DNA from 4 places in the Alteromonas mediterranea DE genome. Region 4 is predicted to be linked to each of the others. Evidence: predicted binding sites of a transcription regulator. Region 4 holds the regulator's gene; each other region holds the start of a gene.
What was found. Region 4 encodes FNR, which switches genes on or off when oxygen is low (the NO sensors DNR and NnrR bind a similar motif). Its sites were predicted from a motif close to TTGATCTAGATCAA; they were not measured.

Region 1 (8,236 bases), 510 kb from region 4:
GGCACATTGTCACCCGCAATATCATTGATGGTCTCAGCACATTGCGATATGTGCGAGAAGTGTCAGCGTTTTGTTGAGGTCGAAACAGAACGTCTTGCTAAGGATCTCGTATCTGGCGCAGGTGTAGGTGACAAGTTAGAGGTATCGTTTCAATTAGATGAGATGCTCTCTCAGATTACTCAACTTCCTACAGCACCGCAAATCGAATCAAAAGCAATCAAAGCTAACAACGCTGTTGCTTCACCACGCAATCAAGAAGCGAACATCAGTCAGCGCAAGGCTACGAATGCGATAGAGCTAGACGGAAGAGTCTTTACGCTACCCAGAACGTTACATCGCTATATCGATAAGACGGGAAATTGGTCGAGTCTAGTTGGAAAGCTATGGCAAGCGCCCGTAGATTTAGGTAACCAAGGCGTTGCGAACTTCATTTTTATGGGGCGGGGCGGAAGCGTACCAGAACATACCCACCGCGGCACCGAATACACGCTAGTTATCGACGGAGAATTCAGTGACGGCTTAAATCGCTACGATACTGGGGATTTTATTTTCATGGATGGAGAGAAAACTCACACGCCAAAGTCTGAAGACAAAGACGGGTGTCTTGTTTTTAGTATCGTCGACCAGCCACTCCATTTTACGTCTGGTTTGGCGAGATTGTTAAACCCCTTTAGCCACCTGTTTTTCAGATAGAGTAGGTTATCCGTGCGGGCTTACATAAACGTAGCCTCGATAAGGTAAAATGAATAGTTAATACCAAACAACAAAAAACGCACCTAGGTGCGTTTTTTAGTTTCTGGTGTTAGCAACTCTGCTTAACTAATAAATTCGCTATCAGGGTAGTTAAGCTTTAACGTCTTCATCGCATTATCACGCAACTCTTTAAGCCCCAATTGTTCGTAACTTGAAACCATGATTTCAAGCGCCTGTTGAACCTGTGTAGTATTGGGGAAATGTTCAATCACGTAACGGCCGCGATTAGCGGCGGCAACGTACGCTTGGCGTCTCATATAGAAGCGAGCAATTGCTATTTCATATCGAGCCAAACGATCTTTAATGTGTACCATACGCTGTTTAGCGTCAGCGGCGTACTTGCTATCTGGGTACTGCTGAATCAATCTGCGAAAATCTTCAAACGCTTGGCGAGACTTCGATGGATCTCTGTCCGTACGATCGATATTCATTAGCTCTTGGAAAAGATTGCTATCAGATTCCATGTTAGTTAAGCCACGCATATAGTAAGCGTAGTCAACATCTGAATGGTTTGGATTCAAGCGAATAAATCTATCGATAGTGGCGAGAGTTTCTTCGTTCTTACCCGATTTATAGTAGCTATAGATAAGGTCTAGCTGTACTTGGTGCGATAGAGGACCAAACGGGTAGCGCGAGTCTAATGCGCTGAGGGTTTGCGCGGCAGCACTAAAGTTCCCGACTTCCATGCTTTGCTTCGCTCTGTCATACAGTTGCTGTGCACCCATGTTAGCTAAAACGGCTTTCTCTTCTTTATCCGAAGAGCTACATCCTGCGACAGATACCATAGCACCAAGTAAAACGGGTGCCAGTAGACGAAATGATTTCATAATAATTCTATTTTCCTGCTAAACAGTTTTAATACTTCGCTGTCTAAGCCCATGTGTTAAACAACAACACTTTAATTGCATTCTAACGTACTAACGATGAGAAAAACCATACAAAAACGTAAACAAGGCAGTGTACAGCGTGAATACTTGTTATAATACCCTTTTTTAGACGTAATCAATGGTGTTATGACACAGTCGCCGAACACAATACAATTAGAAGCTTCAACGGAAGCTGCGCATTTTGGTTTACGGTTAGATCAGGTTTTGGCTGATTTGTTCCCTGAATATTCTCGTTCTAAGTTAAAAACTTGGATCCAAGATGGGAATGTTGCTGTAAACGGTGAAGTAATCACCGTGCCTCGCCACAAAATGCAAATGGATGAACTTGTTACTGTACAGGCCGAAATGGATGTACAAGTAACGAGCGAAGCGCAAGACATCGCGTTAAACATTGTTTATGAAGATGAACACATCCTAGTCATAAACAAACCTGCAGATTTGGTTGTGCATCCAGGTGCAGGAAACCCAAGCGGTACCGTGCTAAATGCCTTGTTAAATCATTGTCCAGAGATAGACAAAGTTCCACGTGCGGGCATTGTCCATCGCCTTGACAAAGACACGACGGGGTTAATGGTAGTAGCAAAAACAATTCCTGCTCAAACGCATCTTGTTGACCAACTTCAACGTCGGGAAATGAGTCGTGAATACGAAGCCGTTGCCTTAGGTACGATGGTCGCTGGTGGTATTGTAGATGCGCCTATTGGTAGACACGCAACAAAACGTACGCATATGGCAGTACGTGAAATGGGCAAACCAGCGGTCACTCATTTTCGTGTTATCGAAAAATTTCGCGCATACACGCACCTGCGTTTGAAGCTTGAAACTGGCCGTACGCACCAAATCCGCGTACACATGGCCCACATTAAGCATCCTTTGCTTGGCGACCAAGTTTATGGCGGGCGTCCTCGTCTTCCTAAAGGGGCGTCAGAAGAATTTATCGCTGCGCTTCGCGGATTCCAACGTCAGGCGTTGCACGCCGCACAGCTCTCGCTGTTTCACCCTGAAACTGAAGAGTGGATGACGTGGAAAGCTCCCCTACCTCAAGATATGCAGGACTTGCTTAAAGCCGTGAAAAAGGACACCGCGGACAATCCACAAGATATGCTTTAATGAGTAAGGCGAACTTATGACATTGTCAGCTGCGAATTCACCTATTTCATCCACGCTGGATTTGATTACGCCAGCGTGGTCATGTCCCGCAAATGTTGTTGCATACACAACGACAAGAATGGGAGGTACAAGCATAGGTGATTTTGCAGGTTTGAACGTTGGCGCCCACGTGGGGGACGACCTCCTACTAGTGAAAGCCAATAGAAGCCTAATTCCACATAGTGAAAAGATCACATGGTTGGAGCAAGTGCACAGCAACCGCGTGGTGTCATTGCCGAGCGCAGATACCACCGCTGATGCGTCGTATTCTTCTTCAACATCGCATTTTTGTGCGGTGATGACCGCAGACTGCGTGCCCATTTTATTGTGTGATGAAAGCGGTCAAGAAGTGGCGGCAGTACATGCTGGTTGGAAAGGTCTCGATACTAACATTATCGGAAGTGCAGTTTCACACTTTGGCAGCGATGCAAAAAAACTCATCGCTTGGGTTGGTCCTGCAATCAGCGGGCCCTGCTACGAAGTTGATGTACAGTTGGCGAGTAAGTTTCGCCATATAGACGGTGCCATTGCCAATAGCTCTAATAGAGGGAAGTACTTATTAGATCTACCTCTAGTGGCACAGGTGCAATTGCAGCAAGCTGGCGTTGAGAGTATTACACAAAGTAACTTGTGTACTTACACTGACGAACAGCGTTTTTACTCCCATCGAAGAGCTACGCATCAAAACAAGCGCACGACTGGGCGTATAGTTAGCGTAATAGGCCTGCTTTAAATTGTTTCGAAAAAAGGCGGCAGTTTTAGTCTGATCACACAGTTGCGCTAGATCAAACTTCATACATTATTTGTTATCTTTTTGGCTAACTTTTTAATCTCATACTTGAATCGCAATTGAGCAGCCTACATAACTAGAACATAAAGAATACCATTCCGCATAGATCATTACCCACTCAGCGAGAGTTAAAATGTTCGTAATTGCGGCGTGTTACCGCAGGTATAGTTGTTCATTAATTAGGTTGAAATTATGAGACTAGATAGATTTACCAGTAAATTTCAGCTCGCAATATCCGATGCTCAATCACTCGCATTGGGGCGAGATCATCAATACATTGAACCTGTCCATTTAATGACTGCCATGCTAAATCAGCAAGGCGGGTCAGTACGCCCTTTGCTTGACCAAGCAAACATCAATGTAAATGCGCTACGCTCAGCACTGAGCCAAGCTATTGAGCGCCTACCTCGTATTGAAGGCATTGGGGGAGATGTTCAATTAAGTAAAGACAGCGGCATTTTGCTAAATCTTTGTGACAAGATAGCGCAGCAGCGAAAAGACGAATACATCACTTCAGAAATCTTTGTTCTAGCGGCGCTACAAGATAAAGGGCGCTTGGGGGAAATCCTCAAAAGCCTGAATATCACTAAAGAAGCTATTGAAAGCGCAATAGACGACATGCGTGGTGGCCAGAAGGTCACGGATCCTAATGCTGAAGATGTACGTCAAGCGCTTGAAAAATACACGACAGATTTAACCGAGCGAGCAGAACAAGGCAAGCTCGACCCGGTCATTGGTCGAGACGATGAGATTCGCCGAACTGTTCAAGTACTGCAGCGTCGAACCAAAAACAACCCAGTACTCATTGGTGAGCCGGGTGTGGGTAAAACGGCTATTGTTGAAGGGTTGGCTCAGCGCATCATTAATGGCGAAGTGCCTGAGGGCTTAAAGAACAAGCGTGTTCTTGCCCTTGATATGGGCGCGTTAGTGGCGGGAGCTAAATATCGCGGTGAGTTTGAAGAACGCCTTAAAGCAGTGCTTAATGAGCTGGCTAAAGAAGAAGGCCGCGTGATCTTATTCGTTGACGAACTGCACACCATGGTAGGTGCAGGGAAGGGCGATGGAGCGATGGATGCAGGTAATATGCTTAAACCTGCGTTAGCCCGTGGTGAACTTCACTGCGTTGGTGCTACAACACTGGATGAATATCGTCAGTACATTGAAAAAGACGCAGCACTTGAACGTCGTTTCCAAAAGGTATTAGTTGAAGAACCAAGCGTTGAAGACACTATTGCTATTCTGCGTGGCTTAAAAGAGCGCTATGAGCTCCATCACTCGGTAGATATTACTGATCCCGCTATCGTTGCAGCGGCAAGTTTGTCGCATCGTTATATTAGCGACCGCCAATTGCCAGACAAAGCCATTGATCTTATAGACGAGGCTGCGTCTAGCATTCGATTGCAAATAGACTCCAAGCCCGAAGAGATGGATCGTCTTGGGCGTCGTATCATCCAGCTAAAATTGGAAGAGCAAGCTCTGGCCAAAGAAACAGATGATGCGAGTCATAAGCGACTTGAGATGATTGAGTTAGAGCGTGAGCAAGCGGAAACCAAGTACGCAGAGCTTGAGAAAGTGTGGCTGGATGAAAAAGACGCCATGCAGGGCACTCAAACCATTAAAGGGGAGCTTGAGCAGGCTAAACTTGACTTGGAAATAGCGCGACGTGCATCTGATTTGAATCGCATGTCGGAACTTCAGTACGGCCGTATTCCAGAGCTTGAAGCAAAGTTAGAGCAAGCGGCTGAAAACGAAACTCGCGAGACGACGTTACTCAAAAATAAAGTGACGGACGTTGAAATTGCAGATGTGCTTTCGCGATGGACGGGTATACCTGTAGCGCGAATGCTTGAGGGTGAGCGTGAGAAGCTGTTGCGTATGGAAGACGTACTTCACAAACGGGTTGTTGGACAAGAAGAAGCGGTTGAAGCGGTTTCAAACGCAATTCGCCGTTCACGTGCTGGGCTTGCGGATCCAAATCGACCTATTGGCTCATTCTTATTTTTAGGGCCAACTGGCGTGGGCAAAACTGAGCTCTGCAAAGCCTTGGCAGGCTTTATGTTCGATACTGAAGATGCCATGGTGCGTATCGATATGTCAGAATTTATGGAAAAACACTCGGTAGCACGCTTAGTGGGTGCACCTCCTGGCTATGTTGGCTACGAGGAAGGTGGCTACTTAACCGAAGCGGTGCGTCGCAAACCATACTCGGTCATTTTGTTGGATGAGGTTGAAAAGGCACATCCAGATGTATTCAATATTCTGCTTCAAGTACTAGATGACGGCCGGTTGACTGACGGACAAGGACGTACTGTAGATTTTAAAAATACCGTTGTGATCATGACGTCCAACTTAGGTTCAGATATCATTCAAGATAAGCACAACGAAAGTCAGTATGACGATATGAAAGCGTCGGTAATGAGTGTTGTAGGGCAACACTTCAGACCGGAGTTCATCAACCGCGTCGATGATATTGTGGTATTCCATCCATTAGGGAAGGAGCAAATAAAATCTATTGCTAAAATTCAGCTTGCCTCGCTTCGCGCTAGGCTCGCAGAAAAAGGATATAAGCTTACTCTGTCTGCCGCGGCTATGGATAAATTGGCGGACGCGGGCTTTGACCCTGTATTTGGCGCTCGACCGCTTAAGCGCGCTATTCAAGTGCAGGTGGAAAATCCGCTCGCCCATCAGCTGCTTGCTGGTGAGCTGATACCCGAATCGACCGTTCGAATAGATGCAGACGAGAGCGGGCTCTTTATAGTTAGCAACTAAAAGAAGACGTATTAATCATTACAAAGGCACTTCACTCCAGTGCCTTTTTTATTGTTTTGGTATAACCTTTTCCTTTAGTTTACAGGGAGAAAAAATCTTGTGATGAGTTTTAGGAGTTAAGCATGCAATCAGCCCCAATTATTAACGCATTTAAACGCGTGCTCGGGGAAAGTAATATTGCTGTGGGGCAGCGCCAAACAGAACACTATCGCAAAGGGTGGCGCTCTGGTGAAGGTGAGGCATTAGCCGTCCTTTTTCCGCATACGCTAATGCAGTATTGGGAAGCACTTAAAGTTTGCGTTGAGTATAATTGTATTATCATCATGCAGGCCGCGAAAACGGGGTTAACAGAAGGCTCTACGCCAAGCGGTGAGGATTACGACAGGCCAGTAGTGGTTATTAATACTTTAGCCATGGATGACATCGTGTTGCTAAACAAAGGAAAGCAGGTTTTAAGTTTTCCTGGAGCAACGTTATTTAAGCTTGAAAAGGTATTAAAACCACTGGGGCGTGCGCCGCATTCCGTAATTGGCTCTTCGTGTTTAGGGGCATCTATCGTTGGTGGTGTTGCCAATAACTCAGGGGGAGCACTAGTAAAGAGGGGGCCCGCGTATACAGAGTTATCGTTGTTTGCCCACGTAGACCAGAACGGCGAACTCACGCTTGTTAATCATCTAGGCATAGACTTAGGCGAAACGCCTGAAGAAATCATTGGAAATTTGTCGTCGGGCAATTTTCCTACAACGCTACCTACTACGGAAAAAAAAGCGTCAGCGAGTGATTATGTGCACATAGTTCGCGACGTAAACGCCGATACTCCAAGCCGTTTTAATGCTGACCCCACACGTCTTTATGAAGCAAGTGGCTGTGCCGGGAAAATTGCCGTGTTTGCGGTACGCCTTGATACCTTTGAAGTACCTACAAAAGAGCAGACGTTTTATATTGGAACAAACGATGCTGCCGTACTTACGCGCATTCGACGAGAAATTCTGTCGCAGTTCGACAACGTGCCAGAAGTCGGAGAATATCTTCATAGAGAAATGTTCGATATTGCTGATATCTACGGTAAAGATACTATTTTGAGCGTTCAGCGTTTAGGCACAGATTCGTTACCCAAAATGTTCGCGTTAAAAGGGCGGGTGGATGGCGTGCTGAATAAGCTACCACTACTACCACCTTATTTTAGTGACAGGGTAATGCAGTTTGGCAGTAAGTTCTTTCCTGACCAGATACCGCAAAGTTTGAGAACTTTCCGCAACAAGTACGAGCATCACTTAATCCTTAAAATGAGCGATGGTGGTATTGAAGAGGCAAAAGCACTGCTATCAAAGCTGTTTACGCAAGAGCAATTAGACGGTGGGTATATTGAGTGTAGCGACGAAGAGGCCGCCAAGGCGTTTTTACTACGATTTGCCGCCGCGGGCGCAGCGGTGCGTTATCAAACTTTACACCATAAGCAGGTGGGGGACATATTAGCCTTAGATATTGCTTTAAGGCGTAACGATGAGTTCTGGGTAGAAAAGCTGCCAGCGCATATCGCTATGCATGTAGAAAAGCCCCTTTATTACGGCCATTTCTTTTGTCATGTTTTCCATCAAGATTACATACTTAAAAAGGGCAGCGACGCTAAAAAAGTAAAAGCGGACATGTTGGCGTTACTAGATAGCAGAGGCGCTAAGTACCCCGCAGAGCATAATGTTGGGCATCTATATGAAGCGGAGGACACTCTGCAGCAGTTTTACAGAGAGCTAGATCCTACCAATACCTTTAACCCAGGCATTGGTAAGATGGAGAAGCATAAACGCAATTGTTCATGCTGTGTTTAGCAAGAGATAAAGAGAGCCCTATAGGCTCTCTAATAATGCTCTAGCTTGTGGACGCCTAAAGA
Region 2 (8,236 bases), 1.3 Mb from region 4:
TAAAATAAAGGTTGGTATTACCTTCAACCCCAGTGACCGCCACCGAGCGCCCGCCGCGATAAGGCCCAATGAAGCGATACTCCATTTTGTCGAAAAGTTCAGGGCTAACCGTATCTTCAAGTGCGAATGCAGAATGCGAGAAACTAGAAAGTGCACTTACGCAAATAGCAAGCGCAGCCACCATTTTCCCAGAAATCAGTCTCTGTGAAACCATAGAAAGTGCCTTGTCGTGTTTTTTATTTTTAATAAGAAGAACTTCTTATACTGCTTTGTTACAGTCGTTATGGCAAAAGTTTTTGTAGTAGGCGCGTGCCTGAATAAGCCATTGTCATAGTACTTGAACGATTTCATTGTGCATAAAGCGCCTTCCCCTCTACAATGAAAGGCACTAAGTTGTTACAGCGCCGATATTCATAGCTAACACTGTGTAAACCAACGCCCTATTGTTTAAAGAGACTTATTATGAGACTTCTACTTTCTGTTGCGCTCGCTACCATTTTTGCTGGCTGCGCCACCCTTTCTCAACTATCGGTTTATACCGTATCCAATGCTGAACTAGAGCAAGTGCTTGATAGCCAGATAAGTACATTACAAAAAAAGACATCACTTGCCGGTATACCTTTGTTTTTAGATGTTGAGGATATGACCGCAACCATAGGCCCAGATGGCAGAGACGTGGTGCAGTTAGGCGCTATTGCTACAGCCCGGGTGAGCGCGTTTGGTTTGAACTATCCGGCTAAAGTCAGCCTGTCTTTAGAAGGCACGCCTTATTACGATAGCGAAGAAAAGGCGATTTTTGTGCGCTCGCTATCGCTGCTTGACAGCACCATTGATGCGGGCGGCTTTAAAGGTAACCTAGCCCCGGTGAGCGGCGAGTTTATGCAGCTTATTAATGGGTACTTGTCGACTAACCCAGTTTACCGATTAGATTCTACCAATAAAGCCGTTAGCTTACTGTCAGCGGTGCCATTGCAGTTGAGCGTAGAGAACGGTCAGCTTGCGTTAAGACCCAAGCAGTAAGCGTTGAGCCTTAACCTACAACAAAGGTTTAGAACGATAATGTTTCGTTCAAATGAGGTATTGTTGCTTCCCATCCCTTTTCTTTAATGGCGCTACACAAGGTTTGTTTAGCGCCCTCTTCACCATGCACCAAGTATATCTTCGGTGTTTTTTCGAAATGCGATAGCCAATTGATAAGCTGAGATTGACTGGCATGGGCAGAAAACCCACCTAAGGTATGGATTTGCGCGCGAATAGCAATATCCTCTCCGGCCATTTTGATACGCGTTGCGCCATCTACCATTTTTCGCCCCGGCGTGCCCATGGCCTGAAAGCCAACAAAAATTACATGAGATTGCTTGCGCCACAGGTTTTGTTTTAAGTGGTGGCGAATACGCCCGCCGTTACACATACCGCTGCCGGCAATAATTATTGCGCCACTCACCACTTTATTAAGCGCAATCGATTCTTCTGTAGAGGTGGTATAACTCAAAATAGGCAACAAGGAGTGTAAGCTTTGGTTGTGGCTGTGTGCTCGCTCGGCACTTTCTTCAATAGCGTCGAAGTCCTCTTCGTTGTACACATCTTGATAGCGATGGTAAATTTCCGTAACTGCAATGGCCATAGGGCTGTCTAAATACACTTTTTGATGGGTAAGTTTGCCCTGCTGATACAGCTCGCCCAGGCGAAAAATTATCTCTTGGGTACGCCCTACTGCAAATGATGGAATAAGAATGTTGCCGCCATTCTCACTGGCTTCAAGAATAACCTGTTCAAACTCATCGAGCGTCTCTTCCATTGAACGGTGATTGCGGTCACCATAGGTAGATTCAAGAAGTACCACATCGGCTTCAGTAACGATATCTGGGTCGCGAAGTAATGCAGCCTGTGAATTTCCAAGGTCACCAGAAAAGACCAACTTTTTACTCTGCCCATTTTCAGTGATAAATATTTCCACTATCGCTGAACCCAGAATATGCCCCGCATCGGCAAAATTAATTTCAACGTCTTGCGTGATTTTACGTTTGGTATGATAGCGAGTCGATTTACACTGCTTCATAACGCCGTCCACTTCTTCTTGCCGGTACAAAGGTTCGATGAGCGGTTTACCCGAGCGCTGGCGGCGTTTATTTTCCCATTCGGCGTCGCGCTCTTGTAAAGAAGCCGCATCCTTTAACAGCACTTCTATTAGCTCAACGGTCGGCCGTGTCATGTAAATAGGCCCGCAATACCCTTCTCGTAACAAAATAGGTAAACGGCCAGAATGATCTAGGTGTGCATGGGATAGAATAACAGCGTCAACTTGACTCACATCGATAGGTAGAGGCTCGTGATTTTTAGCTTCTTCATCTCGCCTACCTTGGTACAGACCGCAATCTAAAAGCAAAGTACTATGCTCAGTTTTTAGTAGGTGCATAGATCCTGTCACCCCCTCCACCGCGCCTAAAAAAGTTAGTGTTGCCATACCCGTTTCCTATAGACGCTTAGCGTCATGTTCGTCGGTTCGCGTTCGATATGATTAGCGTCGCTACATTATCCCTTGCTTACCCGTTGTGTATTTTGCAGTGTTAATTATTCGGCGCTTCCAGTTTCTAACGTAATTCGGCTTTGCGCGCCTTCATAAACGTATAGATAAGAGTACAATGCATAAATGCTGGTTTCCTTGTTCTTGGTCAATAAGCAATGGGAATAATCACGGCACGCAAAGCAACGTAAATGAAAGGTGATGTGAGTGACAGAACGTATTAAGACAATAGATGAGTTCGCAAAGCACGTAGACTATTCGCTGCTAGAAAGCTTAAATTGCGACCCTCAAGCAACCCAAGATGGTAACGACCACAACCCTCGTCAAGTTTTCTCCGGTCACTATGTGCCGGTTACTCCGACCCCATTAACTTCGCCCAAATATATTGCGCACAGCGAGACCCTGTTTGCCGAATTAGGGTTAGACGACAGTTTGGCAACATCTAAAGCGTTCACGCAGCTCTTTTCAGGGGATATGTCAGCAGTACCTGCACCTATGAAACCATTTGGCTGGGCAACCGGCTACGCACTTTCTATTTACGGTACAGAGTACACACAGCAGTGCCCGTTTAGAACAGGTAACGGCTACGGCGACGGCAGAGCAATTTCTATCGTTGAAGCAGTATTAAACGGCAAACGTTGGGAAATGCAGTTAAAAGGTGCTGGTCGCACGCCTTATTGTCGCGGCGCAGACGGGCGCGCCGTATTGCGCTCAAGCGTGCGCGAATTTTTAGTGCAAGAACACATGCACGCGCTTGGCATTCCGACCTCACGTTCGCTGAGCTTGTTTATGTCTGAATCAGACTCGGTAGACAGGCCGTGGTATCGCGAAGGGTCTCATTCCTATGAACCTGAAGTGATGGTAGAAAATATCACAGCGATATCCACCCGCGTTGCACCGTCATTTTTACGCGTCGGGCAAATTGAGCTTTTTGCACGACGTGCGCGCTGTGATGAACATGAACATGCACGGGACGAATTAAAAGCCATCGTGATGCACCTTATCGAACGGGAGTACGCGAAAGAAATTGATACAACTGCTCCGCTAGAAGAGCAAGTGATTAGGCTTGCTGAGCTATTTCGAGACCGATTAACCAACCTTGTCTCACAGTGGGTGCGCGTGGGTTATTGCCAGGGCAATTTTAATAGCGATAACTGCGCAGCCGGAGGGTTTACGCTAGATTACGGGCCATTTGGTTTTTGTGAATTTTTTGAAGCAGACTATCAACCATGGACAGGCGGCGGCCGCCACTTCTCGTTTTTAAACCAACCGATAGCGGCGCAAAAGAACTTTGATATGTTCTGTCGCTCACTGATGACTTTACTTGAAGAGAACAGTGCTCAGCTATCACAGCTTAACGCTATTAATGATGGCTTTTCCGGCGTTATGGAACGGGCGATGGAGAGCATGTGGGCAACAAAACTTGGCCTTGCGAGCTACGACCACGACTTGCTTATCAAGCTGCTGCAATTAATGCTGCGCACTGGCGTCGACTACAATATGTTTTTTAGAGAGCTATCGTCGATACCTGAAGATATGGCGAGTTTGACGAAGAGCTTTTACTACCCGCCTAAAGCAGAGGTGATGACAGAATGGGAGGCTTGGTTGCAAAGCTGGCGTGAGCGGATTGAAAAGGACGCAGAAGCACAGGGCAATCAAACAAACGCTATTGCTACTATTGCAGAGAACATGCAGCAAGCAAACCCTAAATTCACATGGCGTGAATGGCTTATCGTACCTGCTTATAAAGCCGCAGAGAAAGGTGACTTTACTCAAATACACGAACTTCAGAACATCCTCACCGCGCCTTATGATGAGCAATCAGAAGAGGTAGAGAACAAGTATTACCAACTGCGCCCACTTGAATTTTTCAGTGCTGGCGGTGTTGCACACTACAGCTGCTCTTCGTAATAAAGAGCAGCTTTAATTTAGTTTACTTACAAAGAGTCGATAGATTCACTAGGCTCAGTAAACCATACTGGGCCCTCGTCGGTCATATAGAAGTGGTCTTCTAAGCGAATACCGAACTCGTTTGGCACCACTATCATAGGCTCGTTACTAAAACACATGCCAGGTGCTAACGGATGAGGATTGTCTTTAACCAAATACGGCCATTCGTGAATATCCATACCAATGCCATGCCCTGTTCGATGGGGCAAACCCGGTAAATTATAATCTGGCCCTAAGCCGTCTTTCGCTAAGCTATCTCGGGCGGCTTTATCCACGTCACCACAAGGTACACCGACCTTTGCAGCGTTAAATGCCGCAAGCTGAGCGCGCTTTTCGCTTTCCCATAGTGCACGCTGTTTATCTGTCGGCTCACCGAAACAATAGGTTCGAGTGATATCAGAGAGGTAGCCATGTACTTTACAGCCAGTATCAATCAATACTAAGTCGTTTTTCTTTAATACTTGCGGGTCTTTAACGCCGTGGGGAAACGAGGTTGCTTTACCAAACAGCACAATGCAAAAATAGTTACCGCTGGCCCCCACTTTCTTATGCGCATCGTTAATAAATGCTTCAACTTCTGTGGTGGAAATACCTTCATAAAGCATACTGGCAGTGGCTTTGTGCACAGCAAGGGTCATGTCCATGGCCCGCTGAATTAGCGCAAGCTCATTTTCTGACTTGTGCATGCGGCAATGCGCGGTAACCTCTGAACCATTCACAATTTGCCAAGGTTCATTCAGCACCTTGGTAAACCCATCAACAATAAAAAATTGGGTAGATTCATCAACGCCTAATTTTATGCCACCCGCCGTATTGACGGTATTCAGAATAGACATGGCAAGTGCGTAAGGGCTTTCGTGCTCTTGCCAACCGATAATATCCCCTTCCACTACTTTGCGTTCGTTCAAAGAGTCAATTTCAAACGCAGGAGCTAGGTAAACAACGTTCCCCTCTGCGGGTAGAAGCGCCCCCACTAAACGCTCACTGGCGTACCACTGCATGCCTGTAAAATACGCTAAGTTAGTGCCCGCGTTTAAGTAAAGCGCGCCTATGTCATGCTGTTGCATGTAATGCTGTGCTTTGGCAATTCGGGCCTGATACTCAGCAAGAGTGATGGGTGTTAGGTCGCCTGTCATGTCGACAAGACTATCTAGTGCTTGTTGTGCTGTCTTTGTGCCGATAACTGTGTTCATCAAAGCCCGCCTTAGGTCTGAAATTTTAAAACGGGCTCACTTTACAACACTCAAAAATAATGTCGAGATAGCAGTCGCTCCCCCGACAATTCGTTTAGTTCTTGCGTATTAATTAGATTACACGCCTCACAGCTTGAACTTTAAAGCGCGCCTTTCCATGCCTTTTCAGGCAGTAAATAAAGGCCCTTTTCACTCTTCGCACCTTCATTGACGATAAAGCCTATACCAGCAGCCATAACCGCTAACGTCACGTCAAACGCATTGATGCTGTCGCCATAGCCCGCGGTTAAGTTAAACATAGAACCATCAGCCAGCAAATAAAGCGTTTTATCACCCAGTTTATAAGCATTTACATAAGGCATTGGCTCGCTGTGGGACGCGTTGTTTTTAAGGTACGGCACATCGATTTCTTGCGCTACATGACCTACGTTTAAAATAAACGCCCCGTCTTTCATGCTGTCCAGGTGTTTCGAATTTACTACGCCGTAGGCACCTGTTGCTGTGGCAATAACATCAGCTTGGCTAGCAGCCTCGTCTAAACCAACCACTGGCCAACCGTCGTATTTCGCCTGAAGCGCTCTTGCAGGGTCAAGTTCCGCTACTTGAACCTGTGCCCCAAACGCTTTAGCCGATGCCGCCACGCCCTGCCCCACTAAACCATAACCAATTACGACAACCAGCTTTTCGTGCAGCGTTAAATGGGTGGTTTGGAAGAAGGTTTGCCATGCACTTAGGCCCACCATGTGCCTGTTGTGAAGGCCTTCTTTTACAGGCAAATCGTCCCAGTTAAAGATGGGGTAATTGGGCGCCATACCGTTTAGTCGGTTAATGCCTGATCCCGTTGCTTCTAACCCCGATATAATGCTAGGGACTGGCTTGTTTGCTTTTACGTTTTCATGCAGTCGGGTAGTGAGGTCCGCGCCCATTTCACATAAATGGGTAGGCTGCCACGCCAGTGCTTTATCGAATGATTCAGACCAGTCAGCATCGCTCATATCACGCCATGCGTGGGCTGTTGCCCCTTTATCAACTAAGTAAGAAACCACATCGTCTTGCACCGTGGTAGGGTTGCAGGTAGTAAGGAATATATCGCAGCCACGTGACAGCAGCCCTTCAACTAAAGGCGCCATCTTTAAGTCTAGGTGCATGTTACAAGCAAGTTTTACGTTAGACAGGTCAGGTAAAGAAGCGATAGCGTGGCGAGTGCGCGGCATATGCAGGCTGGCCCACGTCAACTCTGCTTGAAAATCTTTGTACATGAGAGACTTACCTAGAAAAAAAGAAAACAGAATAATACGTGAGATTTCTGTTTTTATAAATCAGCGATTACTCTTTCCTCTCATTCCAAAGCACAACTTTATTTCGCCCTTGGGCTTTGGCTAAGTAGAGCGCTTGATCAGCCTCTTTTATCAAAACGTTTAGATCATCTTCTCCCGGGTACGAGCCAGAAACGCCAATACTCACCGTCACCCTAACCAACTTATTAATATCATGGCTAAATAGATGTAGCCTTAAGTTCTCTGCAATTTGCTTGGCGTAATTAGCCCGGGTATTGGGTAAAAACACCAAAAATTCCTCACCGCCCCAGCGAAAGGTTATATCCGACCCTCTCACTTGGCCCTTTATCTCTTTAGCCACGTTTTGCAGCACTTTATCGCCCATATCGTGGCCAAATTTGTCGTTGATACGCTTAAGCCAGTCTAAATCGATAAGTAAAACCGACATGTGTTTATTACTGCGTTTTCCTAATTCCCAAATGGGATAGACCAAATCTTCAAATGCCCGTCGGTTGTAAAGCGAGGTGAGCGGGTCTAATCGCGCATCTCGTTCGGCACTCAAGCGTGCCTGTTGTACTTGCTTGTAATTGAAGGCCAGAGAAATCGACAGCAAAGACATTTCTAAAACCATACCAATTTCGATACCGCGAAATGCCCATTTCGAATAGCTCACTAGTCCCCACGTAGCGAGACTTGATACCGTCGCGCCCCCAGTTCCACAGAGTACCGCAGCAGAAAAAACTTAGCCAGTGTATCGCCATTTCTGTAAGCAAAAATACCGATAGCTAACATCCAAAGTGAAATTGTAGTTAGCACGACAAGTTGTGACATAACAGCGAAAGAACGGCTACCGACTAAAATAATCAATACTGCCAGCGCCCCTAACCCTCCGTAAATGTACTTCCTGTTTCAGTAAAGCTTAGGTAAGTAAAGTTGAGTGTTGAGAAACTCAATGGTCAACCGTACGGCGCTAAAAAGGTAAAAGAACATTAGCGTGGGCATAAGCCCCTGCTGAAGGAATACAGAGTCAGACCATACCCACCAAAAACCGTGCCCCGTATAGGTGAAATTAAAAGCCAGAAAAGAAAGAAGGTACAAGGAATATAGTAAATACCTTCGCTCTTTTAGGTAGCTATATAAAACCAAGTTATAAACCAAAAGAATAACCAATGAACCGTAAAGCGCACCATAGAAATAGGCGTTTTCAGTAGACTTGTCGTTGGCGATGACGGGCTGGCCTAGATAAACCGGAATGGTCATGGGGTCTTGAGATGAGAACCTGAAAACAACGA
Region 3 (8,236 bases), 1.6 Mb from region 4:
GAATAAACACACTTAACGCTCGGGTTCTGAAACTTAAGCACTTCAATATGCAAAATATTGATGCTGCTTAAGTTTTGTTAATTTAAAGCTTTATCTCTTTATTGGAATAAAGTGCTTAACTGCATTACAGTGTAGTAAATGCATAATGGCAGTAGGGAGATTTTTTTGGGTAAATTCAGCGCGTTCCCGTTTACTCGTTTTACTCGAACCTTAGGTACACTAGGGCTTAGCTGTGCGCTTTATTTTTCTCACACCTTTACACTTCACGCAGCACCCCTTACGCTCGCCGCGTCATCTTTTGAAACCTATATCAGCGATGATGGAGAGCCCGCCAGAATTAATGCACTCTTAGCAGCGATATTTCAAAAGGCTAACCTTGATGTTGAACTACGGGTTATGCGCAGCGCATTTTTAGGCAGTTCGGTACTTACCGGCAAAGTCGATGGTGAATTCGCTTTTGTAGATTTAGGGGAAACCACCAGCCACTTGGTACTTTCTGACATTTATCTGCCTATTTACCTGTACGCTGTCAGCAAGAGCCCCGACGTTGAAGAAGTCAGGTTATTCCCCCACTTGAAAGATAACCGGGTAGCTATTGAAAATCGCTTTGCTAATACGCCTTCATTTAGGTTACTTAAAAACATAAAGTGGTCGCGTAACCCCAGTACCTTCGACGCCTTCCGCCAACTAGCGGACGACCGGGCACCGTTTCTTATTACAACGCAGTTACTTGCCCGTGAGCTTAATATTTTACTAGCAAACGATAACGAGGAAACCTTACATTACTCGGCCAAGTCTTTAGCTAAAACGGGGTTTCAGTTAGCAATAAATAAAAACGTGGCAAACGCAGAACGTTTGATGAAGCAATTTAATGAAACCGTTTTAGCAATGCAAGATAGCGGTAAGTTTAACAAGCCTCTTGCCATCGCGTGGTTAACAAAAGACGTAAACAATGACGGCGCGGCCGACTTTATTGGTCACAGTAGTATTACTGCGGCATCAGATTTACTAAGCACCGCCTATTCGTTAGACGGTAAACCTACGTCAGATGACAGCGTGTTCTACATTGATGGTGAAGTTTTTGACTCATTTGATGAAGCTAAGGCTGCACTTAACATACAGAAAAGCCCAGTTAAGCAAGAGTCGCAGTTAGACAAAACCACCTACCAGCGGTTATTGCAACGCTGGTAGTGGTTGTTCGCGAATGTTTCTTTGTCACAAATTGGAAGTTTCGGGCATATACATTTCTAAAATAGTCAGTAGCTCTTCCCCGTCCACCGGCTTAGAAACATAGTTGCTAAAGCCTGCTTTGAGCGCTTTAACTCTGTCTGATGTATATGCATAGGCGGTTAGCGCTACAGCATTTAGCTTGGCAATTTCAGGATTTTGGCTAGCGCGCATTTTCAATACCAACCCCAAGCCGTCCAATTCAGGCATACCGATATCAGAAAGCAATAAGTCGAAGGCTTCAGGTATGTCGTTCAGCTCTTTCCACGCCAGCAGCCCGTTTTTCACCACGTTTACTCGAGCGCCATTAGATTCTAAAAATAGTTTTATGAAGTCGCGCGCGTCCTGTTCGTCTTCGGCAACCAAAATTCGAAGGCCATTTAAACGCAGTGACTCAGTCAAATCGCTAATTTCAGTATTTTTGGTTTCAACGATATCATCGTGCAAGCTTAACGGAGCGATAGGTAGCGTAATGTTGAAACTGGTGCCTGTATTGGGTCCATCACTGTGGACTTGAATTTCGCCGCCGTGCATCTCCACCAAGCTTTTGACAATTGATAAACCTAGCCCCAAGCCGTGCTTGTTATGCGAGTCTTTGCCTTGGTAAAAGCGCTCAAAAACATGGGCTACCTGCTCCTGAGTCATTCCTTTCCCATTATCTTTTACACGCAAAGTATAATTGGAATGCTCCCTCCTACCACGTACGTGTACCGTACCGCCTTTGGAAGTAAATTTAAGCGCGTTGCTCAATAGGTTGTTAATAACCTGCTTAATACGTAAGTTGTCGCCTAAAATCTGAGTATGCTCATCTTCACAGCTAATAGATAGCTGAATATTCTTACTGGCAAACCCCGCTTCAAACGATTTCGCTACCTCTGAGATAGAAGAAGCGATATTCAAAGAATGGGTGCTCAGTTTCATCGTGCCTGAAATAATGCGTGATAAGTCGAGAATGTCATTGATAAGCGCAGCTTGTGTAGAAGCAGCACGCTTAATCACCCCTAATGCATCAGTCATTCTATCGACGTTTGATACATCCATTAGCGCTAAGTCTGTCCAACCTACAATAGAATTAAGCGGGGAGCGCAGCTCGTGAGATATACTCGCCAGAAACTGATCTTTGGCTTTATCTAGCTCTTCTAGCTTACTTATCTGTTTGTCCAATGACGCTTTCAAGCTTAGCGCATAAGGAATAAATAGATGATCAAACCCTTCTATAATTAGCTTGTCATCTTCGCTCCATTCGACTGACTCATCAGCCACACTCTGCAAATACATGTCAAAAGAGTTGCGTGGTGTAAGCGACTTTCCAACGTCTTTTTTCGCCGCTTCTTTACCGGCCCAACGAATTGTTTTATCGCGCTGTTCACGGAACCACACTGTGAAGTACCCAAGCTTAGCCGACACGCAGGAGATATACATACCCCGTATACCATTTAAAGCACAACCATCCGACACTTCATTGGCTAAACGATTTACTGCTAACGACTGCTCAGAGTCGATAATTGAGTATTTATTGAGTAGCTGCGTAAGGGTTTTCTCTGACGGGGTTTTACCCACATAGTAATTACCCGTTGGCGTAATTACCGCCATACCACAGGCATCAGCCACGTCGAGTAAAGCGGTTTCTTTTTGAGAAATAGCCTCAAGCGGATTAGAGTAAGATGTAAGTTGATGCACGATATTGTTCAGCTTTCGCTGGCGCATCTGGAACTGCTCTTTTCTAGTGTGAAGTGCTTTGGTGTGCATTTGCCAAGCATAAAGGTGTCCAAGGGACTCACACACTAAGCGTTTCTTTTGATCGATGTACTTAGGCTCACTGTTGTGACATGCTAGCAAGCCCCATAGTTTACCCTCAAATACTAACGACACAGAAAATGAAGAGCGTATGCCCATATTTTTTAAGTATTCGATATGAACAGGAGAGACAGACCTCACCATGGACATAGACAAATCTAATGGCGGGCGCTCGGCTTCGAGTATTGAGGGTTGCAATGGTGTAGGCTGCTCCTCGACATCAAATACACATCGCACCCGGTTTTTCAGATAGAGTTCGCGCGCTTGTTTAGGAATGTCAGAGGCAGGAAACTTTAACCCCTTAAATGAACGAGAAATTGACTCACAGGCTTCACCTATGACCTCCCCGCAATATGCATCATCAAATTGATAAACCATCACCGAGTCGAAGCCGATATACTGTTTAAATACCTTCGCTATTGCATCTGCAACATCGCCAATCGACTCTTTATCGTCGACGTTAGGTAGTAGCGCGCGAATGTCAACATCCATCGGCACCCACTGCTGCGCGGCCTCATAACTTAGCTGTGGTGTTGGCTCTAGCTCTATCACTAATAGCCCGTTAGAGTCGAAGGCTACACCGCTGCCCTCTTTTTCCCAGTTATCAAGCCACAATGCATTTTTTGCAAACTTCCACTGATAAGCATGGCGAACACTTTCGCCTTTTAACGCATTGTGAATAGTTTTAAACGTGGGCGCATCCGGAGAAGGAATATCAATGAGTTCGGTAACAAGCGTTTCACCTGCAACAATCTCTACTTTGAATAAATCTTTTATGTTCTCACTGAATACTTGTACTTTTTTGGTATCGGGATTTATCGCGATTACGTAACCGAAACTTTGAACGCTTTCGATAAGATGAATAGCTTCGTCTTCGCAGTTTTGAAGTGAAGACTGAGAAATGTGATTTTGATGCATTACCTTACGCCGAGAAATAAAGAAAGCGTGCTTTCATGGTTGGAGTGTTGAACGTTGTCACGATAACAACTTACCAAGAAAAAATCATTCAATATCGAAGAAACTCGCCTAATTAAGAAACACTAATCTGTGAATTAAAAAAAGCTAACAGAGCCAAATAAAACTTGTATTTTTTGATCTGGCGCAATAAACTTTCAGTAAATTCTGAAACTTCTGGAATATAAAAATGAAGATGACGCCTTTAATTACTTCTGCTGTTATGCACTTTGGCGAAATGGGAAGTCGCTGGGGTTTTAATAGAACGGTGGGGCAAATACTTGCTCTTATTGTTCTTAATGAAGAGCCAATTTCGGCACAGGAGATTGCTGACGCGCTGAATATCTCCAGAGGCAATACAAGTATGGGCTTAAAAGAGCTTCAGTCGTGGCGTTTGGTTAAGCAGCACCATGTTCCAGGCGAAAGGAAAGAATTTTTTGTGCCTGCAGGTGATATCTGGACATTGGCTAACCGGGTATTTGAAGAGCGCAGGAAGCGAGAGATAGATCCAACCATGAGCTTACTTCGGGATTTGTTACTCGATGCACCTGCCAATGAAAAAGAAGCAAACGCTCAACATAAACTGAACGAAATTCACGATTTACTCGAATCAATTACGGCATGGTCCGAAGAGCTTCAAAATCTTGGACCAGAAAAGCTTAACACGCTGATGAAGCTAGGTTCTGGCGTAGGCCGTATGCTTGAGCTTAAGGACAAGCTACTTCCAGGAAAAAACAGCGTTAACTAAGGGGGCTCTCTGTGGATGCATTCTTGCTGTCTCGTTTACAATTTGCGTTAAATATTAGTTTCCATATTTTATTTCCAACCATCACTATGGCAATGGGATGGTTTTTATTTTACTTCAAACTGCGCTCTAACATTTCAGGTCATCCTGTATGGATGCGTATGTATCGTTTTTGGGTACGTGTTTTTGCGCTAAGCTTCGCCTTAGGCGTAGTAAGCGGCGTTACCATGTCATTTCAGTTTGGTACTAACTGGCCAGGCTTTATGGAAAAAGTCGGCAATGTGGCAGGCCCCCTGTTAGGCTACGAGGTACTTACCGCCTTTTTCTTAGAAGCTACTTTTCTTGGCATTATGCTATTTGGCATACGCCGGGTGCCCAATTGGCTGCATACTGCATCTACTCTTATCGTAGCGCTTGGCACCACAACTTCAGCGTTTTGGATATTAGCACTAAATAGCTGGATGCAAACTCCACAAGGCTTCGAGGTAGTTGATGGCGTTGTGTATGCCACAAACTGGAAAGAAATTATCTTCAACCCCTCTTTCCCCTACCGCTTTGTACACATGATGTTGGCATCGGGCCTAACCGCTAGTTTTTTAATTGCCGGCTTGTCTGCTTATCGCATGTTAAAAGGTGACGACAAATTAGCCCCTAAACTTGCGCTTAAGACAGCAACTTACACAGCAGCAGTGTTAATTCCGCTACAAATATTTGCAGGCGACATGCACGGTTTAAATACCCTTGAACATCAACCGCAAAAAGTAGCGGCAATGGAAGGGCTTTGGGAAACCACTGAAGGTGCCCCCTTGCTACTTTTCGCCATACCCGATGAGGAAAGCAAAGAGAACCATTTTGAAATTCCCATTCCTTATGGCGCAAGTTTGATTCTTACTCACGAGCTTAAAGGCGAGATTAAAGGGCTTAATGAGTTCGAGGGAGAGCATCCGCCAGTTGCCCCTGTATTTTTTGGTTTTAGAGTCATGGTGGGCATGGGCATGTTGATGCTTGCTGTCTCGTGGCTGGGTAGTCTTTATCTTATGCGCAATAAAGCGTTTCCTCTGTGGCTTAAGCGCACGTTTGCGGGCATGGCGTTTAGCGGTTGGATAGCGACCCTTGCCGGTTGGTACGTGACCGAGATTGGAAGGCAACCTTACTTAGTCAGCGGCGTATTGAAAACCGCTGATGCGGTAACCCAGCTACCGCCTGGTAATATTGCCCTATCGTTTACGCTGTACTTGGTTATTTATACGGTCTTGCTAATAGCATACATGGGAACCTTAATGCTGATGTGTAGAAGAGCCGTAGAAATTGAAGAAATTACTACTGAGGAACGGGAAGTGGCTAAAGCAAAAATGCAGCCCAGCGAACCCGATCCTAGTACGGTTTAGGGAGAGCCATTATGTTTGAGAATGTATCAGCTGAAATGCTTGGTAATATTTACGTGGGTCTTCTTGGGCTATCGGTAATGCTGTATGCCATTTTGGACGGCTATGATTTGGGCGTGGGCGTATTAATCCCGCCTCGTACCGAGGCGTTTCGCGATGATATGATAGCGTCTATTGGGCCCTATTGGGATGCGAATGAAACATGGTTGGTGCTCGCTATTGGATTGCTCTTAATTGCCTTTCCTGAAGCACATAGCGAGTTTCTACAAACCTTGTACCTACCGGCCACATTTATGCTGCTAGGCTTAATACTGCGCGGGGTTGCGTTCGACTTTCGAGCAAAAGTGGTGCAGGTTAAAAAACGTAAATGGGACTTGGTGTTCAAATACGGTTCGTTACTAACCACTCTTGCTCAAGGTTATATGCTGGGTATTTACGTGACCGGGCTTCGCACTGATATATGGGCGCAAGGCTTTGCACTTTTAGCCGCTTTTGGTGTAACCGCGGCTTACGCTTTTATCGGGTCTTGCTGGTTAATTTTAAAAACCGAAGGTGAACTTCAGCAAAAAGCATACTACTGGGCACGCAGAGGATTAGGCGTTCTCGCCGTTGGCATTATTGCAGTAAGTATTGCTAATCTTACGCTGCATGATGATGTTAGGGCGCTATGGCTATCTGCGCCATGGGGATATGTGTTATTCGCTATTCCTTTGGCTAGCTTTGCTTTATTAGCACTATGCGGGGTGTTATTGAAAAAGTTACCCGATGCTAATGGTAAGGGCGAGTGGCTACCCTTCTTTATAGCGTTGCTTGTGTTTTTATTGTGCTTTAGCGCCTTTGCAATAAGTTACTATCCGTTCATTATTCCTGGGCAAATGACGGTTTCAGAGGCATTAAGCGATGCTAACTCTCTGAGGTTTCTACTAGTAGGTGTAGTCATTGTCGTGCCGATCATTCTTGCCTATACCGCGATGGTTTATAAGATCTTTTCAGGTAAGTCTGAAAAACTATCGTATTATTAACCGCAGGTTGATTGCCTGAAGAACGCAATGATCAAACGGCGTTAGGAAGATTGCTGCAGTTCGCGATCTTCAATCAGTTCTAGCAATAGTGAACATCACTGAGAGTCAGTGGTGTTCACTTTCTCTTCAACGCTATACTAAATATGTGTGATAGCGATCTTATACTTGCTTAAAACCCTTAATTGGCAGTGTTCACCCGCTGTGGTGTGTTTCCACAAACGCACCCCTTGCCTAATGTTTTAAAAATGATCCTTTCACCGAGATAAAGTATACCAATAACTAATAGTGTTAGATCTAATTAAGTCTACACTTAGGTGGTAAACAAAACTTAATGCTGAAAAGCTGCTAATATTTTGTTGACATCAAACTGTAATATTACTATATTTCATTTGGGGAATTTTTTAATAGAAGGAGCCAATATTATGGAAAACGTATTCCATTCAATCTCACGGTTCTTCAAGCGCGCGCACCCCTATCCGGTAGCTCATTATATCGGCCGCAAAAATGCGCAGCGTATCTTAGGATGTAAAATCAAAAAGAAATCCAAGATATTCGCCGAACAGCACGTTGAAGACCAAAATCATTAAATTTATATGGGGCCCGTAAAACCGGCCTCATTTTTTATGGTTTCTCATGTTCCTATAGCTAAAGGTGGTTGAGCGGCACCGATGTAGTATATTTGATTTGCTCCATAGCGAAGCTAGAGGTAACGTCTGAAAACTCAAGACCGTTCACAAGGCGTTTGTAGAAGTGGTCAAAGCAGTCCATGTCGGTTACCAAAACTTTCAGCAAGTAATCGTATTCCCCCGACATACGGTAGCACTCTACCACCTCATCAAAAGAAGCCGCGTGTTTAGCAAAAGACGCTAGCCATTTTCCATCGTGCCGCCCGGCTTTTACTTGTACAAACACGGTCATCGTTAGGCCTAACTGCCTGGCCTGCAATAGGGCTACTCGCTTAGAAATAATCCCCTTTTCTTCAAGCTTTTGAATGCGGCGCCAGCATGGCGTTACGGTTAAACCCACTTGTTCGGCAATCTCTGCAACGGGCATGTCGCCATTGTGTTGCAGCAACCCTAAAATTGCCTTGTCCGTAGCATCTATTC
Region 4 (8,236 bases):
CAAAATTGTTCTTATAACGCTAGGGGTGCTGGCGGTCATTGTTATTAACGCCATTATCTTTACCGAAGACGAACCTGATATTTTAGCAATACCCCAAACGACAAAGGCGACAAAGCCAGTTCCAGATTTCTCTGTTTACACCAATGTCAAAGAGAAAAAGGAAGCGTTTTTTGATTATCTACGCCCCGAAGTAGAAAAGCAAAATGCCTATCTCTTAACCCTTAGGCACTATGTGCAAACACTTTATAGAAAGGCATTGGCAGATGAGCCTTTAACTGAAGAAGATGTTGCAAGACTTGAGTGGCTTGAAGAAGAATATCGAGTAAAAGCAACTCAGCCCCTTAAAACCAAGTTGTTAGCGCTACTGCAAAAAATTGATGTATTGCCAGCAGAATTAGTACTAGTTCAGGCGGCGAACGAGTCTGCGTGGGGTACGAGCCGGTTTGCCAGAAAAGGGTACAATTTCTTTGGATTGTGGTGCTTCTCAAAAGGGTGTGGTTTTGTGCCAAGCCGACGAAACGACGGCGCTTCTCACGAAGTGGCTAAATTCGACAGCTTGTCGAGAGCGACCTATACCTACATGCGAAATTTAAACAGACACGACGCCTATGCCGATTTAAGAGAAATTCGCAGTCGATTAAGGGCGAACCAAATACCTATTACTGGAGTGGCATTGGCGGAAGGGCTAATGAACTACTCAGAGCGCGGAGCCGCTTATGTGGAAGAGCTTCAAACAATGATTCGATTTAACGAGGAGTTTTTATCCGAATGAAACGCGCTGCCTTATTTTTAGCTTCATCCCTACTTGTCAGTTTTGGCATCTCACCGGTAGCTGCAGAAACGATTGACGTTGAGTACAGTCGTTTCTATAGCCATGTTAAAAAACTGGATAACGAAGATACACAAGCGCTTCAATTTGCGTTTGGTTTTGTACGCGTAGGCGAAGGGCGCCTCTGTGAAGTTAATGGCGCAGCTATAGTGACTGATAAGAAAACGATGGCACTTACTGTAAGTGAAGAAGGGCGCTTTACCGTTCCCACCGAAAAAGCCCTGAAGCTAGCCAACGCACTGGTGCGCATTGATTTAGGCGAACGAGCCAATGTGTGCGATATGTCGGTTCAACTTGAAACAAAACCGGAATACCTAAAGCAATATTATACAAAAGATGACCTTACGTTTTTGTACGGGCAATACGAAGCTTTCTTTAATGAAATGGGGAGTTTTTTGTCTTTCATGATGCCTTCTGTAAAAGGCTTAATGATTCAATTTGACGATAAGAATTTAGATTTTATTACCCCGCAAGGTGTACAGATAAATAATGGCGTATTGCACCTTGAACAAGAGTGGATTGATGGCGCAAAAGGATTGACTTTGCCTCATGCGCCCCTTCGTGTTACGGCTATGGCGTCAAGCTAGTTATTACGTAAGTAACTGATACCTAATCTGTTCGGCTAAACGCGCGATGGTCTCTTCTCCCTTAGCGCACAGCTCTTCAGCTCTGTGAAACTCCATAATACCCACGTCTGTCAACTGAGGTTCAATTAAGATATCCGGCGGATCGCCAGCCAGACGAGAGCGTGTAACGCGCGCCTGCAGGATCTCTAATGAACTGCTCATCACGCTCATTATGCCCGGTGGGTTGCGCTTGTTTACCTTGACAGGAACTTCGGTGAACTCTTCTTCTACTTTATCGATAACATCTGCGGCAATACCTTCTTCGGTTTTAACGTTTTTGGCTGCATCGGCGTTAGGCTCTTCTTTATCCTCGATACTTTTATCATCTTGTTTACTGTCGGGGGAAAACCATTGACGCAATACGTTTTGGCTTTTGGTAAAAAAGTCTTCGGTCTTACGCTGATTTTCTTCGTGATCCTGTCTTAACTTTTCAAGGCGAAGAGGCCTAAAGTCGGCATTTAGGTTAACCGCGATGACAAAATCTGCGCCTAATTGACGGCACAAATTGACAGGAACAGGATTTACGACCGCACCGTCGACTAACCAACGGTCTCCATGAGCTACGGGCGCAAAGAGGGCAGGAATAGCGCAAGATGCTTGAATGGTATCGCCAATAGGACCTGAGTTAAACACCACTTCACGACCTGTGTATAAGTCAGTAGCCACGGTCGCAAAAGGTTTAATCATATCTTCATAGCTAGATTCACAAAACTCGCTAGCAAGCTTGTCAAAAACCTTTTGTCCGCTAGCTATGCCACCACGCCTAAGCCCAACTCCCATAAGAGCAAGCACTTGCCAGTCGCTTAATGAACACGCCCACTCTTTTAAGCCTTCCAGCTTGCCACTTGTATAGGCTGCACCAACATAAGCGCCAATGGAGCAGCCGGCAACAACGTCTATTTTAACGCCCAGCTTTTCTAAGGCTTGAATGATACCTATATGGGTCCAGCCTCGTGCTGCACCAGCGCCTAACGCAAGTCCTATTTTCATCTATTTAGGTTCCACAATGTTTACCACTTCAATCGCGCTTTCTTCGGTTGCTAAAGCAGCGTTGCTGTTCGTGGTAAAAGAAGGTTGATCAAATCCAATGTCGCCATCTTCAACGGGGCCATCTTGGGTGGTAATACCTTTAAAATCGTACAAGTTGTTATCTACTAAGTGAGATGGCGCTACATTTTGAAGAGCGCTAAACATTGACTCTATTCGGCCCGGAAAGCGTTTGTTCCAGTCTTGAAGCATGGCTTTAATATTTTGTCTCTGTAAATTCTCTTGGGAACCGCATAGGTTGCAAGGAATAATAGGAAACTCTACGGCTTGTGAATATTTTACGATGTCTTTTTCTGTACAGTAGGCGAGCGGACGAATAACGATATGCTCGCCATTATCGCTGACTAGTTTTGGCGGCATGGACTTCAGCTTTCCGCCGTGAAACATATTTAGGAAAAAGGTTTCCAACATATCGTCACGGTGGTGACCAAGGGCTATTTTTGTTGCGCCGAGTTCTTTTGCGGTGCGATATAAAATACCGCGGCGCAGTCTTGAACAAAGTGAACAGGTGGTTTTACCTTCAGGAATTTTATCTTTAACAATAGAGTAGGTGTCTTCTTCTACAATTTTGTAATCAACACCAATACGCTCTAGATATTCAGGCAATACATGCTCAGGGAACCCTGGTTGCTTCTGGTCAAGGTTTACCGCAACTATGTCGAAGTGAATAGGCGCAATCTTCTTTAAAAACAATAAAATGTCCAGCATGGTGTAACTATCTTTACCGCCAGATAAACACACCATGACTTTGTCATTGTTTTCAATCATACCGAAATCGCCTATGGCTTTACCCACATTGCGGCGAAGGCGCTTCTGAAGTTTGTTGAAGTTGTACTTTTGCTTACTTTGCGCTGCGTTTAGTACCGACGCATCAGCACTGCTTGTGCCTAAACTCATAATTAACTAGCTTGGTTCGTGATAAAGCAAGCATTATACAATAAAGGGCCTTTTCTAGACCATGCCTGTATTCTTAAATTTACTCATAAAAAGCGGCTCGTAAGGTTAATGGCATCACACACTTAACGGCGACTCGAATCCGTCTGGCTTGATAGCTAATACGTCACAATTTAGCTCATCGATAACATGCTCTGCCGTGTTCCCAATGAGCGCGGCAGAAAGACCAACGCGGCCTACAGTGCCTATAATGACGAGTTCGGCGTCTAATGTCTTTGCCACTTGTGGAATGACTTTTTCAGGTAGCCCTTCTCTGACAACACATTTTTCATCTGCAATGCCGTACTTTAACGCATGGCTTTTCATTTCTTTCTTATGATGATTTTTTACCGCGTCATGATAGGTATCAGGGTCAAATTCGGGCACCTCGATAGCAATATTAAGTGGCGTAGAAGGGAAGCTATTGACTAAATTAACCTTACCTTTTAGCAAGGCCGCATAATCATTGGCGATAACGGTAATCTTGTCGTTAAGCGCAGCATGTTCTTCGTCTTCACTGCCGACGTTTACAGCGGCAATGATCTCGCCGCCTTCTGGCCAATCATGCTCTTTAACTAATAAAACGGGGCGCGGACACTTACGCATTAAATGCCAATCGGTAGGTGTAAAAATAACGGAAGCCAGGTCGTCATGCTTTTTAGTGGCTTTTACAACAAGGTCAATTTGATTCTTAAGTGTGTAATAGATAATCGATTCGTAGGCACGATTGTTCCATTCAACCACGATGTCAGTTTCACCGAAGCCTTGTTCTTTAAGCTGCCCAGAGAGCCATTTAGCATGCTCATTGGTAACAGCATCTCGCATGGCTTCTCGCTCATCTGGACTTAACATAGTGGTCATATCATAAGACAAGTCGTAAACCACCATAATCGCAGTTACAGAGGCCCCGGTCTTTGATGCTAATTCATAAGCGCGACTTAACGCGGGCTGGTTATCTCGCTCGGCATCGACTACCGCAAGGATTCGTTTACACTCAATCATAACTCCCCCTAATACGAAGTTTGGTCGTGGCTGTGTGAACGGTAACGTTCAACAGTAACTTGTACTAACTATAAACGACAATGTGGAAAACGTAAGTTGTTTTAGATCAAGTATTTTATATTGCAAGGCAAGCAACAATGTATAGCGTCATTGCCAATAATGGGAAAAAAGGGTTATGGGAGTAGGAGTATAAAGCGCGCTGAATGCGCGCTTTTAGGAAGATAACCCTATTTAACCGAGTTAGACCACATTAGCCGTTACACACTATACTCGGGCCGTTAAGCACTTCTAGCTTGGTATTAAGGCGTTCAAAGTCCACAATCGTAATAAGTTTACCTTCAACTTTAATAATATCTTCTTTTTGGAAACGACTTAATAAGCGACTGATGGTCTCTATCGTTAAGCCAAGATAGTTACCTATCTCGTTACGCGTCATCGTAAGGTGAAATTCTCTGTGTGAAAAACCGCGTTCTTCAAAACGCTGAGATAAATGAGAGATAAAATACAAAAGGCGTTCTTCAGCCGTGCGTTTGTTGAGAAGCATTATCAAATCGTGATCATGTTTAATCTCTGCACTCATAAAGCTCATAATTTGATGGCGTAATTTAGGAAACTGCATCGACATTTCGTCAAGCGTTTCGTAGGGCAACTCGCACACCATGGCGGTTTCTAGAGCCATTGTGTAACTTTGGTGCTTGTTTTCTCGAAGGGCATCAAAGCCAATGATGTCACCGGGAAAGTGAAACCCCGTTATTTGCTCTTCACCTTCAGAGTTAGTCACAAACGATTTAAATGACCCGGTTCTTACTGCATATAACGACTCAAACTTATCGCCGGTTTGAACAAGGGTATCACCTTTATGAAGGGGCTTTTTGCGCTCTATGATATCGTCGAGAGACTCTATTTCTGTCTTATTCAATGCAACAGGTAAACAGAGGTGACTGAAACTACAGTTCTGACAATGTATTGAAAATTCGCTTCCTTTGCTCATAAGACTGACTCTCTTAATGTACACATGATTATAGTACACGCATTTTCACATGAATGCGCCATAAATTAGATAAGTGGCGTATATGGCCATTATCACAGCTATGACTTGTCTCACATAGCTGTGCTGAAAGCTTTGAACAAGATACTGGCTACCGGCACTTGCGGCTAACAGTGTGGGTAACGTTCCCAAACCGAAGAAAAACATAATGCCAGCGCCTTGCAATGCATTACCCGCTGCCAGAGACCAGGTTAGCGTTGAATAGACCAATCCACATGGTAGCCAGCCCCATATAAAGCCGTAGGGAACCGCGCTTAACGGCGTTTTGAAAGGAAGAAATCGTTTTGATAAAGGCTGAAGCTTTGCAAACAGGCCTTTGCCCGCGTTTTCTAAGACCGATAAACCCGTCCACCATTTCCCTAAGTAACAAGCGAGTAAAAGCAACATGATGCCGCTTAGAAGAGAGAGGGCATAATTAGCAAGCGGTACGAAGTCAGCAGCTATTTTTCCAAGCGCACCGGTAATGGCCCCTGCTAGTGTATAGCTAGTAATGCGTCCCATGTTGTAGGCGAGGGTGTAGGGCAATGCCGGTGCCCCCTTTGGCGATACCACTCTAAGCGCTGCAACAATACCGCCGCACATGCCTACACAATGTACGCCTCCTGCTAAACCTATAAGAAAGGCAGAAAAGTAATTAATCCCGTCCATTATCTTCTTGGCTTTTTGCTGCCTTATCTTCTTGTATTTGTTTGCGCTGTTCGGCCAGTTTTTTCTCTTCTGGCGATAAGTCATCGTCAAAAAGAATGCTATAGCCTTGGCGGTCTAAATCCTCGAACTGATTGGTTTTTACCGCCCAAAAGAAAATGACAATAGCGACTGCCACAATAATGATGGCGATAGGAATTAATACGTAAATAATACTCATGCTATTTGCTCAAAAGTCGCGTTGAGTTTGTAACTACAATGATACTGCTTAATGACATACCCACAACCGCCATCCATGGAGAAAGTAAACCAGACACGGCGAAAGGCAATATTAAAAGGTTGTATCCCACAGCCCAGCCGATGTTTTGTCTTATTTTCTGTTTCACTTGATGTGAGGTTTTAATTAGCGCTGGTACAGATAACAGTTGATCGCCCAGCAATATAACGTCAGCAGCCGTTTTGGCAACGTCCGTTGCGTTACCCACTGCAATGGCAACATCTGCACTGGCAAGTACAGGTGCATCGTTAATGCCGTCGCCCATCATCATTACTTTGGCTCCCCCTTGCTGCATTTGCTGAACCGCTTCGTATTTTTGTTCAGGTGTTAAGCCGCCTTTCGCCGTTTTTATGGGCAAAGGCGCGGTTAGCGTATCAACGTTTTGTTGGGTGTCACCACTTAATACCGCAAGGGTATGGCTTTGCGACAAGATATCTAGAGTTTCATGGGTATCGTCACGAAGGGTGTCACGTACTTCAAAAGCAGCAATGATTTGCCCTTTTACTGTTAAAAATACATTGGCTGATGGGTAAGTATCTGATGATGGTAAGTTAGCCAGGCTAAATGCGGCAGAGCCCATTGAAAAATGTGTATCATTGATTACACCGCTAATGCCACCCCCAGGCGTTACGGTAAAATTATCCACCTTGTGTGATACCTTACCGTTAAAGGCCTTCGCGATTGGGTGTTCGGAACGAGCTTCAAGCGCGCAGGCTATCGCCATAGCGCTTTCGCTATCAATTCCGTCAGCAAACCACGCATTGGAAATCGTGAACTTGCCTTGAGTCAGGGTGCCGGTTTTATCCAATGCTATGGTGTCGATATTAGTGATCTGCTCGAGGGCGTCGGCGCGTTTTAGCAAAATGCCTTGGCGGTTTAATTTCGCCATAGCGCAGGTTAGCGCTGAAGGCGTGGCTAAACCTAACGCGCAAGGACAGGTTGCTACCAGCACAGATATAGTGATCCAAAAGGCATCTTCACTGCCGTTTACGTACCAAAACCCGTAAGTTAACGCTGAGATAACCAGTACGGCGCTCACGAAATAACGGGAAAAGTTATCGGCTAATTGTGCCGCTTTAGGCTTACTCGCCATAGCGCTTGCCTGAAGGCGGACAATTTGATTTACCAACGCATTTTTAAGTGTCTGAGTAACTTTTACCGTTAATGTGCCGTCCTGACAAACAGTACCGCCATAAACGGTGCTATTGGCTGACTTTCGCACCGGATTGAATTCGCCGGTAAGCATCGACTCGTCAACGGCAGCGCTCCCTTGTGTTACCAAACCGTCTATGGGAATGGTTTCCCCTGGCTTAACCAGCACAATGTCATCTATTTTTAACTGCTTTGCTAAACATTCTGTTACGCTGTCGTTAGCTTCTAGCTTAGTGGCAGACACAGGCACGTATTGCATCATATTGGCGGATATTTGCGCAGCACGTTGACGGCTGCGATGCTCTAAAAAGCGACTGAGTAGCAACAAAAAGATGAACATACAGATCGATTCGAAATACACTTCACCTTGCTCTAGTACCGTAGAGCGAATTCCCGCAATATAGGTGCCGAAAATAGCCAGTGAGACCGGCACATCCATATTAACTGTTCTTGCACTTAGGGCTTTTGCTGCGCCTACATAAAACGTACTGCCTGAATAAAGCACTACAGGGGTGGTAAGTGTCAGAGCTACCCAGTAGAAATACTGACGAGTTTCAAGTTCTATAGCCCCGAACCAGTCGAAATAAAGCCCGGTCATTAGCATCATCACCTGCATAGTCATGATGCCGGCAAGCCCCAGTTTTTTTAAAAATGTTTTTTGTTCTCGCTTATAGCTG

Region 1: a site for FNR is predicted at 3,565-3,578, ahead of clpB (ATP-dependent chaperone ClpB). Genes of this name have one in related genera too.
Region 2: a site for FNR is predicted at 2,663-2,676, ahead of MADE_RS16005 (MBL fold metallo-hydrolase RNA specificity domain-containing protein). Genes of this name have one in related genera too.
Region 3: a site for FNR is predicted at 4,116-4,129, ahead of MADE_RS17550 (GbsR/MarR family transcriptional regulator). Genes of this name have one in related genera too.

What each region holds. Positions count from the first base shown of each region.
Region 1 is NC_011138.3:2,848,943-2,857,178, reverse strand. Features, by position in the region: gene MADE_RS12640 (ChrR family anti-sigma-E factor) at 1-693, shown strand, start outside; gene MADE_RS12635 (outer membrane protein assembly factor BamD) at 816-1,580, opposite strand; gene rluD (23S rRNA pseudouridine(1911/1915/1917) synthase RluD) at 1,767-2,750, shown strand; gene pgeF (peptidoglycan editing factor PgeF) at 2,767-3,522, shown strand; gene clpB (ATP-dependent chaperone ClpB) at 3,772-6,348, shown strand; gene dld (D-lactate dehydrogenase) at 6,471-8,174, shown strand; gene prsT (XrtA/PEP-CTERM system TPR-repeat protein PrsT) at 8,193-8,236, opposite strand, start outside.
Region 2 is NC_011138.3:3,608,762-3,616,997, forward strand. Features, by position in the region: gene MADE_RS15995 (WD40/YVTN/BNR-like repeat-containing protein) at 1-214, opposite strand, end outside; gene MADE_RS16000 (YceB family lipoprotein) at 463-1,020, shown strand; gene MADE_RS16005 (MBL fold metallo-hydrolase RNA specificity domain-containing protein) at 1,049-2,464, opposite strand; gene MADE_RS16010 (protein adenylyltransferase SelO) at 2,732-4,435, shown strand; gene MADE_RS16015 (M24 family metallopeptidase) at 4,462-5,667, opposite strand; gene MADE_RS16020 (adenosylhomocysteinase) at 5,808-6,926, opposite strand; gene MADE_RS20970 (GGDEF domain-containing protein) at 6,994-7,617, opposite strand; gene MADE_RS20975 (7TM diverse intracellular signaling domain-containing protein) at 7,854-8,236, opposite strand, start outside.
Region 3 is NC_011138.3:3,953,443-3,961,678, forward strand. Features, by position in the region: gene MADE_RS17535 (M28 family metallopeptidase) at 1-6, shown strand, start outside; gene MADE_RS17540 (substrate-binding periplasmic protein) at 166-1,191, shown strand; gene MADE_RS17545 (ATP-binding protein) at 1,216-3,942, opposite strand; gene MADE_RS17550 (GbsR/MarR family transcriptional regulator) at 4,169-4,726, shown strand; gene MADE_RS17555 (cytochrome ubiquinol oxidase subunit I) at 4,738-6,111, shown strand; gene MADE_RS17560 (cytochrome d ubiquinol oxidase subunit II) at 6,123-7,130, shown strand; gene MADE_RS20740 (hypothetical protein) at 7,553-7,717, shown strand; gene MADE_RS17565 (Lrp/AsnC family transcriptional regulator) at 7,776-8,236, opposite strand, start outside.
Region 4 is NC_011138.3:2,338,109-2,346,344, reverse strand. Features, by position in the region: gene MADE_RS10405 (glucosaminidase domain-containing protein) at 1-772, shown strand, start outside; gene MADE_RS10400 (DUF2987 domain-containing protein) at 769-1,416, shown strand; gene MADE_RS10395 (patatin-like phospholipase family protein) at 1,420-2,445, opposite strand; gene ttcA (tRNA 2-thiocytidine(32) synthetase TtcA) at 2,446-3,399, opposite strand; gene uspE (universal stress protein UspE) at 3,514-4,437, opposite strand; gene fnr (fumarate/nitrate reduction transcriptional regulator Fnr) at 4,688-5,428, opposite strand; gene MADE_RS10375 (sulfite exporter TauE/SafE family protein) at 5,474-6,133, opposite strand; gene ccoS (cbb3-type cytochrome oxidase assembly protein CcoS) at 6,120-6,350, opposite strand; gene MADE_RS10365 (heavy metal translocating P-type ATPase) at 6,352-8,236, opposite strand, start outside.